Crateriforma spongiae: one gene and its partner. The protein of the gene in region 1 binds, or shares a complex with, the protein of each later gene. Links are inferred from orthologs where the notes say so. Each region holds a gene or a part of one and is shown in the gene's direction. Other genes may lie near its edges.

Region 1 (3,855 bases):
ACGTGCTTTGGTACCACGGACTTTCCCAATCCAAACAAACACAATGGGACGACATGCTGGCGAGCCTTACCGAATCCGACGACCGAGATGCCGACCTAGCCCGCTTTCACTTTTTTGATGAATCGATCGACGACGAACACCGTGACAGCAAGATCGGCGCGGACCTGATTCGACAATCCCTTCCCTGAATGACGCGTTTGCCGCACGCACCGCTGGGCGATGGGTTGGCCTAACAAATCGGCGGCTATTTGGTACGTTGGCACGTTGCATTGAATCGTCCGCGGATAACACAAGCATGCCCAAGCGCGCCAAATCAGCCAAACGCCCCTCCCAGAATTCAGCCTCATCGGGTCCGCAACGGCTGCAACGCATCTTGGCGGCCGCCGGGTTCGGCAGCCGTCGGCAATGCGAGGATTTGATTCAAGAGGGACGGGTCATCGTCAACGGGCAAACCGTGACACAACTGGGCAGCACGGCAGACACCAAGTCGGACACCATCCTGGTGGACGATTCGCCGATCCGGCCGTCACGACATGTGTATTATGCCGTTCATAAACCGACCGGCGTCGTCACGACCAACCGCGACCCACAGGGACGTCCCCGAGTGATCGACTTGGTGCCACCCGACGAACGTGTCTTTCCGGTCGGCCGATTGGATCGCAACAGCGAAGGCCTGATCCTGCTGACCAACGATGGCGATCTGGCCCAACAATTGGCCCACCCCAAGTTCGGTGTTCGCAAGATCTATCGCGTCACCGTCGCCGGCAAAGTTGACGGCGAAACCATGAAACAGATGCGTCGCGGCATTCATATCGCGGAGGGGATGGTCCGCGTCGAGGGTGCCAAGCTATTGAAGACGCGGGGACGATCCACGGAATTGGAAATCGTACTGCGAGAAGGAAAGAACCGAGAGATCCGCCGGATCCTTGCCAGGCTGGGCCACAAGGTTCAAAAGCTTCGTCGGATCGCGATCGGCCCGTTGCGTCTGGGCGATGTTCCCGCCGGAGCGTATCGCGCGCTGCGGCACGACGAAGTCGCCAAACTGTACGCGTCCGTTCAACCCGGTGGCGATGACGACACGTCGACGCGTCCCGGTCGGCGAAAGGGTGGAAAGAAACCGCGACAGCGCAGCGGCAACGACGGCACGCGATCCAAGTCAACGAGACCGGCGGCCAAAAAAGCGGCCGCGAAACGGTCCGGACGCACGCCCGATCCTGAGCGTAGACGCCGAGACGAGCGGTCTGATTCATCTTTCCCCCTGCCGTCGTCGCATCGCCGAATCGGCGCTGTCATTGGCGGTGATGCGCCCGAACCAGCCGACGCACCGGAGGGACGGCCCGCCAAGCGTTCCAAAAAGCCGTCGCGGAAAAAGGCAGCCAAGCGATCGGCGGTATCTCGATCCGGATCGAGTCGCACCGGTTCCCAAGGTCGCGCAGCAAAACGTGGCACCAAGAAACGTGCTGGCAACCGATCCACCGGCCCGAAAGCCGCCAATACCAAAAAACGTCGCCGTCGCTAAATTTGTTCCCTTTCCGGATTTGCATGACGCCATGACTTCGCTGCACGCCGATCACTACGCCGACAACCTCGTGCAATTGCGATCACCGCTGGTGACCAATCGCTGCGTCGCTCGGGACACTTTCCTGTGCCGAATCGATGCACCGGAGATTGCCAGGGCCGTGATCCCTGGCCAGTTTGTGATGATCCGAATGGCCCAGCATGACGCTCCGCTGATCGGACGCGCCTTCGCCGTTTGGGACATCATCAACGACGATTCGGGTTCCCCACGGTTCATCGAACTGATCTACCTCCGCAAAGGCACGTTAACACGCGCTTTGGCATCCGCACCGGTGGGAACCCCGATGGACGTTTGGGGACCGCTCGGCAACGGCTTTGCCGCTCGCCCGTGTGACCGCTTGATCATGACGGCCGGCGGCATCGGCCAGACTCCGATGCTGTTGCTTGGAAAAGAAGCGATGGGGACCACCGATTTCGGCCGAGACCATGGCTGGGCAAAACACGTCGAAATTATTTACGGGGCACGAACCGCTGACTTGTTGGCGGGGGTCGACGCGTTTCGCACAGCCGGCTTTGAAGTCACCGTTTGCACCGACGACGGTTCGACGGGACAAACCGGACGGGTGCCGGATGTCTTGGCCATGCGATTGACCGAGCTGCAGGACTCCGGCACAACGCGTGTGGTGACGTGTGGACCGGAAATCATGATGCAGCGAGTTTCCGAAGTCTGTGATCAACACGAGGTCGATTGTCAGGTCAGCATGGAAACCCCCATGGCATGCGGCATCGGCATCTGTTTTTCCTGCGTTGCAAAAATTCGACAGGACGATCCAAACCAACCTTGGGACTACAAACGAACGTGCGTCGAAGGTCCCATCTTCGATTCCTCGCGGGTCCATTGGGATGACTAATTTGTTCAGAATGTGGAACCACCTCGTCGCGCCCCCCACATCGTCGTTTCGCTTGCCACGATCGTTCGCGGCCGCCGCGTTGCTGGGACTGGCAATTCTGGCCGGCTGCAATTCATCGTCCGAAACCGACGTTGCCGACAGCGATGGTCAGCCAACGCCCCCGCTGCCGCAAGAAGATGAATCGGATTTCGCCGGTCGACCTTCACCCACCGGCCAACCCAATAACAATCCGGTCGCAGCGCCGATTTCAGACACGGCCATGGCACCTTCGCCCACCAAACAAGGCGGCGGTGACTTGTTGGATCAGTTGGCCGAACCACCCGAGCTGGAACTGGCTACACCGCCGAGTCAGGCGACGGAGCAGCTCAAGGCGAACCTTTCCCCCGATCGTCTGGCCGTTCTGTTGGCGACTGCCGACCGAGAGATGGAAATGGCGTTGACGATGCAAAGCGACGCGTCGCAACAGGAACGCCTGGCACAGGCCAAGAAGATTGCCGATGCCAAGTTGCAAGCGGCCAGGCGGTTGGCCTCGCATCCCGACGCAACCCCCGAACAAATGACCCTGGGTAAACGCGCCGAACTGCAGGGCCTATCACACTTGGCACAGCTGGGTGACCTACGATCGGCGGAGTTACTGGAAGACCTGGCCAGCGAATACGTCCGCTCCGAATCCGATGATTTGAAAGTGGACAGCCAACTGGTGCTGATCGGCTTTGGCCTGGAACGTTTGCAAAATGGTGATGAGCAGGCGGCTGATGACCTGGTCCAGTTGAACCGGGAATTGATCGAAATCACTTCGGATCGAAACGTCATGGCCATCGTCGCGATGGCCCAAGCGAGACAGTGGCTGGCCAAGCTGGACCATCCCGCCGAATCCGACGAAGTCCGCCGGATGATTCTGGATAAGTTCGGCGCTTCATCGGATCCGAACGTCAGTGCCATGGCCGCACAGTACGCGGGCAACGTGAAATTCGATGCGATCGACCAACTGGTGGCCAAGGCCATTGAAGGGCAAACGATCAATCCGACGCGGTGGCGCGAAGCCGTGGAAACGCTGCTGCGTGAAGCTCCTGATTTGTTGTCGGTCCGTTACCTATGCGGAACCACATTGCAGTTCGAATCTGGCAACCAGCCGGAATTGGCTGACATCACTTACGAGATCTTGGAACAGCGTTTTGCCGATGACACATCCGCTATGGGGCAAGACGTTCAACTGGCCTTGGAACTACGCGACGCGCGGGCCGAAAAAATCGGCCAACCCATCGACGTACCCCTGCGTTCGATTTACGGAACGGTGGATCGCATGGAGCAGTTGCAGGGGCAAGTCGTCTTGATGCCATTTTGGTCCACGCGTTTTCAGGATTCGCTCCAGCTGATCCCGACGCTACAAAAACTTGAATCGGAGTTCCCCGACGACGTTTCGGTG
Region 2 (3,863 bases), on another replicon or contig:
TCATGGCCCTGGCCGATGGGCAATTGGGCGAACGCGAAGTCAACGTGGTGGCCGACCGTTGCATCGAGCTGGGGTTAAGCGAAGTCGAATTGCACGAGGCGATTCGGTACAGCCTGAGCGATGATGCGGCGTTGGAATTGCCCGAAGATCCGGACGAGCGCGAAGCCTTGATGAAGGATTTGATCCGCGTGATGGCGGCCGACGGTGACCTGCAAGAAAGCGAAAAAAGGCTGTTTGCCCTGGCCGCGGCACGGATGAATCTGACGCCCGATGATTTGGATCGGCTGTTGGCATCAATGCCGCCGATCAGTGACGCGGGGGCTCCGGTGCAAGACATAGAAACGGACGAAGGTTCAGAATCCTGAACCCACCGTGTATTTGAATGAAGGGAGGATCGCCGAGATGGCTCGCATCCTGATCACGTCCGGTCCGACTCGACAATACATCGATCCGGTGCGTTATTTGACCAACGCGTCCAGCGGTCGGATGGGCGCCGCCCTGGCCAACGCCGCGATCGGCTTGGGCCACGACGTCGTCATCATCAGCGGGCCGGTTCAGGTCGAATATCCGTCGGCGGCTCAAGTCATCCCGGTCAGGACGACCGATGAAATGCTGGATGCCGCGCAAAGCGAATTCGCCCGTTGTGACGGCGCGATCGGCGCGGCGGCCCCCTGTGATTACATGCCGCGTGTGGTCAGCGAACAAAAGCTGTCCAAAACCGGCCACCCGATTCAATTGGAACTGGTCGAAACCCCCGACGTCGTTGCGACGTTGGGCCAGCAGAAGCGCGACGACCAATGGGTCGTCGGATTTGCGTTGGAAACGGAAGACCATCGGTTTCGTGCGACCGTGAAGCTGCAGAAAAAACACTGCGACTTGATCGTCAGCAACGGCCCCCAAGCGATCGACAGCCAGGAAAACGAAGTCGAATTGCTGGACGTCCATGGCGACGTGATCGCCGATATCCGCGGCAGCAAAGAAGTCGTCGCCGATGAATTGCTGCGTCACATCGATCAGCGTCTGGTCGTCGCGCGGTCGGGTGCTTGACGCAACGCGATCGACCGATTGCCTTTGACGACTCACGCATCGGCGCCGCCCTACCGAAGCTCCCGGCCATGGCGGTAGACTTCCGTCCCACGCCCCGCCGGCGCGATGCCACTTTCTTGATGACGCCCGTTTCATGACGACACGTTCGATGACGAATTCCATGACGCCCGATCTGTCAGTTCAACTGGGGCGACTCAAGCTAAGCAATCCGATCATGGTTGCTTCCGGCACGTTCGGGTATGCCCGCGAGATGGAAAAAGTCGTCGACCTGTCACTGTTGGGTGGCTTGTTGCCCAAGACGATCACCGCCGAACCACGGATGGGCAATCCGCCCTGGCGAACGGTTGAAACGTCGGCCGGTCTGTTGAACGCGATCGGGTTGGACAATGACGGCGTGGACGCGTTCATCCAGCATCACCTGCCCTACCTGCGTCAGTTGCCCACCCCCGTGGTGGTCAGCATCGCCGGCCGAACCCGCGACGATTTCGTTTCGCTGGCCGAACAGATCGCCGCGCAGGGCGGTGCCGCGGCGATCGAGCTGAATTTGTCGTGTCCCAATGTTTCCGGCGGTATTGATTTCGGCACCGATGCCGACAGTTGCCGGAAAGTCGTTGACCAGGTTCGACAGAGTTGCGATCTGCCGATTTTGGCCAAGTTGACGCCGAACGTGACGCGGATCGCTGACATCGCGGCGGCGGCGGCCGATGGTGGAGCCGACGCGGTTTGTCTGATCAACACCGTGTTGGCGATGGCCGTCAATTGGCGTTCGCGTCGTCCCATCTTGGGCAACGGGATGGGCGGGCTAAGCGGTCCGGCCATCAAGCCGATTGCGCTGCGATGTGTCCATCAAGTTCGACAAGCGGTGGACATTCCGATCATCGGGATCGGTGGCATCGCCAATATCGACGACGTGATGCAATTCCTGGTGACCGGTGCGTCGGCCGTTCAGATCGGTACAGCGAATTACTACGACCCTCACGTCTCCACACGTCTGGTCGGCGAATTGCCCGAAGTGCTGCGTGACGAAGGCGTGGATCGAATCAGCGATTTGATCGGCACACTGAAAGTTTAAGCCCGAGGTTCGAAAACCGGGCTGCTTCCTTCTGACGCGTCTTCTTTCCGCGGCAGCTTGCCGCATGCCGGTGAGGTATCCAGGGCGGTGTTTGCGCCGAAGACATGCTCCGGTGCAAAGTGCTGTCTTTTGGTGTGACGTGTGAATCTCCGGTGCGACGTCCTGTCACGTGCGACGATGTGGACAGTCATTTTGAGCGGTCGAGTGGCGTGGAATCCAACGCTGCAGATTTAGAATGGCGTTTCGGTTTTCGCGAAAGACCGCTTCAACGTTTCGCCAAGGACGCGTGAAACGAAGTCGGCCGGACAGCAAGGTTGCGGTTGGAGGCACTGGCGGCGCGGACCAGCGAAGCCGATTTGGTTCATTCCGTGTTCTGTTACTTTGAAATGGGAGATGTGACCATGCGAAACCCACGCAAGGCCTTCACACTCGTCGAATTGTTGGTCGTGATTGCGATCATCGGTGTTCTGGTCGGTTTGTTGCTTCCGGCGGTCCAGTCCGCTCGCGAAGCCGCACGTCGAATGTCGTGCAGCAACAACGCCAAACAGCTGGGCTTGGCGCTGCACAACTATCATAGCGCGTTCAAGCAATTTCCCGCCCACCGCGCCGGCACGACCGGCCGCAAGGGGTATGGAATCAGCTGGAACAATATGAACGTGTACAGCAATGACACGCACAATTTCCGGCGTCTCAGCATGCTGGTTGCCTTGACGCCGTTTTTGGAACAACAACCGCTGTGGGACACCATCAGCAATCCCGTGTCGGTGCAGTACAACGGCAACGCTGCACCCAATGGGGCGTATCCATCGATGGGACCGGTTCCCTGGAAAGGGCAATACACCCCTTGGCGGACGCTGGTTTCGGCGTTGCAGTGCCCCAGCGACGCGGGGCCGCCGGTGACCACAGGGACGACCAACTATGGCGCCTGCATCGGCGACTGTGTGCGTGCATTGGGTTGGGGAAACCCGCCCAAGGAAATCAAACGTGGGTTGTTCCTGAGCGCGACGGTCACGCGGTTCCGTGACATCGTCGATGGCACCGCCAACACGATGGCCTTGGCGGAAATCACCAACAGCCTGGGCGACCGAGGCATCAGTGGCGGTGGCGCCTACGACATCGGCGGCGACATCAACTTGAGTCCCCAAGAGTGCTTGGACACGGCCGATCCGCTGCGTCCGAAGTTCTACGCACCTGGCGTGTTGCTGTTGGGCTACAGCGGCAACCTTGGCAAATGGGGCGACGCCGGTCGCGGCAATCGTTGGTGTGACGGCGGAGGCAACTTTGCCACGTTCAACGCCATCTTGCCGCCCAACAGCCCTAGTTGTTCCCGCGACGGCGGCGATGCCGGTGATGGAATCTGGAGTGCCGGCAGCTATCACCCCGGTGGTTGTCACATCGTGATGGGCGACGGTTCGGTGCACTTCGTCAGCGAAGCGATCGATGCCGGTGATCCCTCGATTCCCGCCGTCGGCCCGGGCAGCTGGAACGGCTCACTCGCCGGCAGCCCCAGTCCCTACGGCATTTGGGGAGCCCTGGGCACGATCAACGGCCGCGAACAGATCGATATGGATGAACTGTAGAGCCCTCCCAAGTCCTATTGAACGAATCGCAACCGTGGCCCGGATGGAAAACCGGGCCGCGGTTTTTTCGTTTTGTAAACACACCGGCATGGTCGTCGTCGCCGGAACGTCGATTTCGATCCAATTTAGGGACGCATCGGGACCTTTTCGGTGGGGATACCGAG

Evidence for each region.
Region 2: the proteins of HFP54_RS01685 (region 1) and HFP54_RS12335 are in contact, whole or in part, in a crystal structure (PDB 5UE9), measured with the Lactococcus lactis proteins. The link is inferred for Crateriforma spongiae from one-to-one orthologs. Residues at the interface, in WP_023189152.1 of Lactococcus lactis: Leu4, Gln5, Ala47, Ser48, Met49, Leu50, Leu51, Arg52, Arg53, Met95, Leu98, Arg223, Met224, Ala225, Cys226, Ile228, Gly229, Ala230, Cys231, Tyr232, Ala233, Val235, Glu236, His237, Asn243, His244, Ala245, Lys247, Glu250; in WP_025017116.1 of Lactococcus lactis: Gly25, Phe27, Phe29, Glu32, Tyr33, Lys35, Tyr36, Lys48, Phe56, Thr60, Pro61, Arg62, Val63, Ala64, Glu65, Thr66, Ala67, Ser68, Gly69, Met70, Ile74, Gln77, Pro223, Glu251, Phe274, Ala275, Pro277, Phe278.

The regions. Positions count from the first base shown.
Region 1 is NZ_JAAXMS010000001.1:447,314-451,168, reverse strand. What follows is about bases 535-3,489. They hold HFP54_RS01685 (dihydroorotate dehydrogenase electron transfer subunit), read left to right. Parts: upstream 535-1,550; coding sequence 1,551-2,429; downstream 2,430-3,489. Other genes in these bases: HFP54_RS01680 (TlpA family protein disulfide reductase), read left to right, coding at 2,482-3,489; HFP54_RS01690 (pseudouridine synthase), read left to right, coding at 535-1,519. Also shown: HFP54_RS01695 (hypothetical protein), read left to right, coding at 1-188; more of HFP54_RS01690, read left to right, coding at 296-534; more of HFP54_RS01680, read left to right, coding at 3,490-3,855.
Region 2 is NZ_JAAXMS010000004.1:216,130-219,992, forward strand. Bases 195-3,157 are described here. They hold HFP54_RS12335 (dihydroorotate dehydrogenase), read left to right. Parts: upstream 195-1,195; coding sequence 1,196-2,119; downstream 2,120-3,157. Other genes in these bases: HFP54_RS12325 (TerB family tellurite resistance protein), read left to right, coding at 195-365; HFP54_RS12330 (phosphopantothenoylcysteine decarboxylase domain-containing protein), read left to right, coding at 403-1,047; HFP54_RS12340 (DUF1559 domain-containing protein), read left to right, coding at 2,434-3,157. In the rest of the region: more of HFP54_RS12325, read left to right, coding at 1-194; more of HFP54_RS12340, read left to right, coding at 3,158-3,699.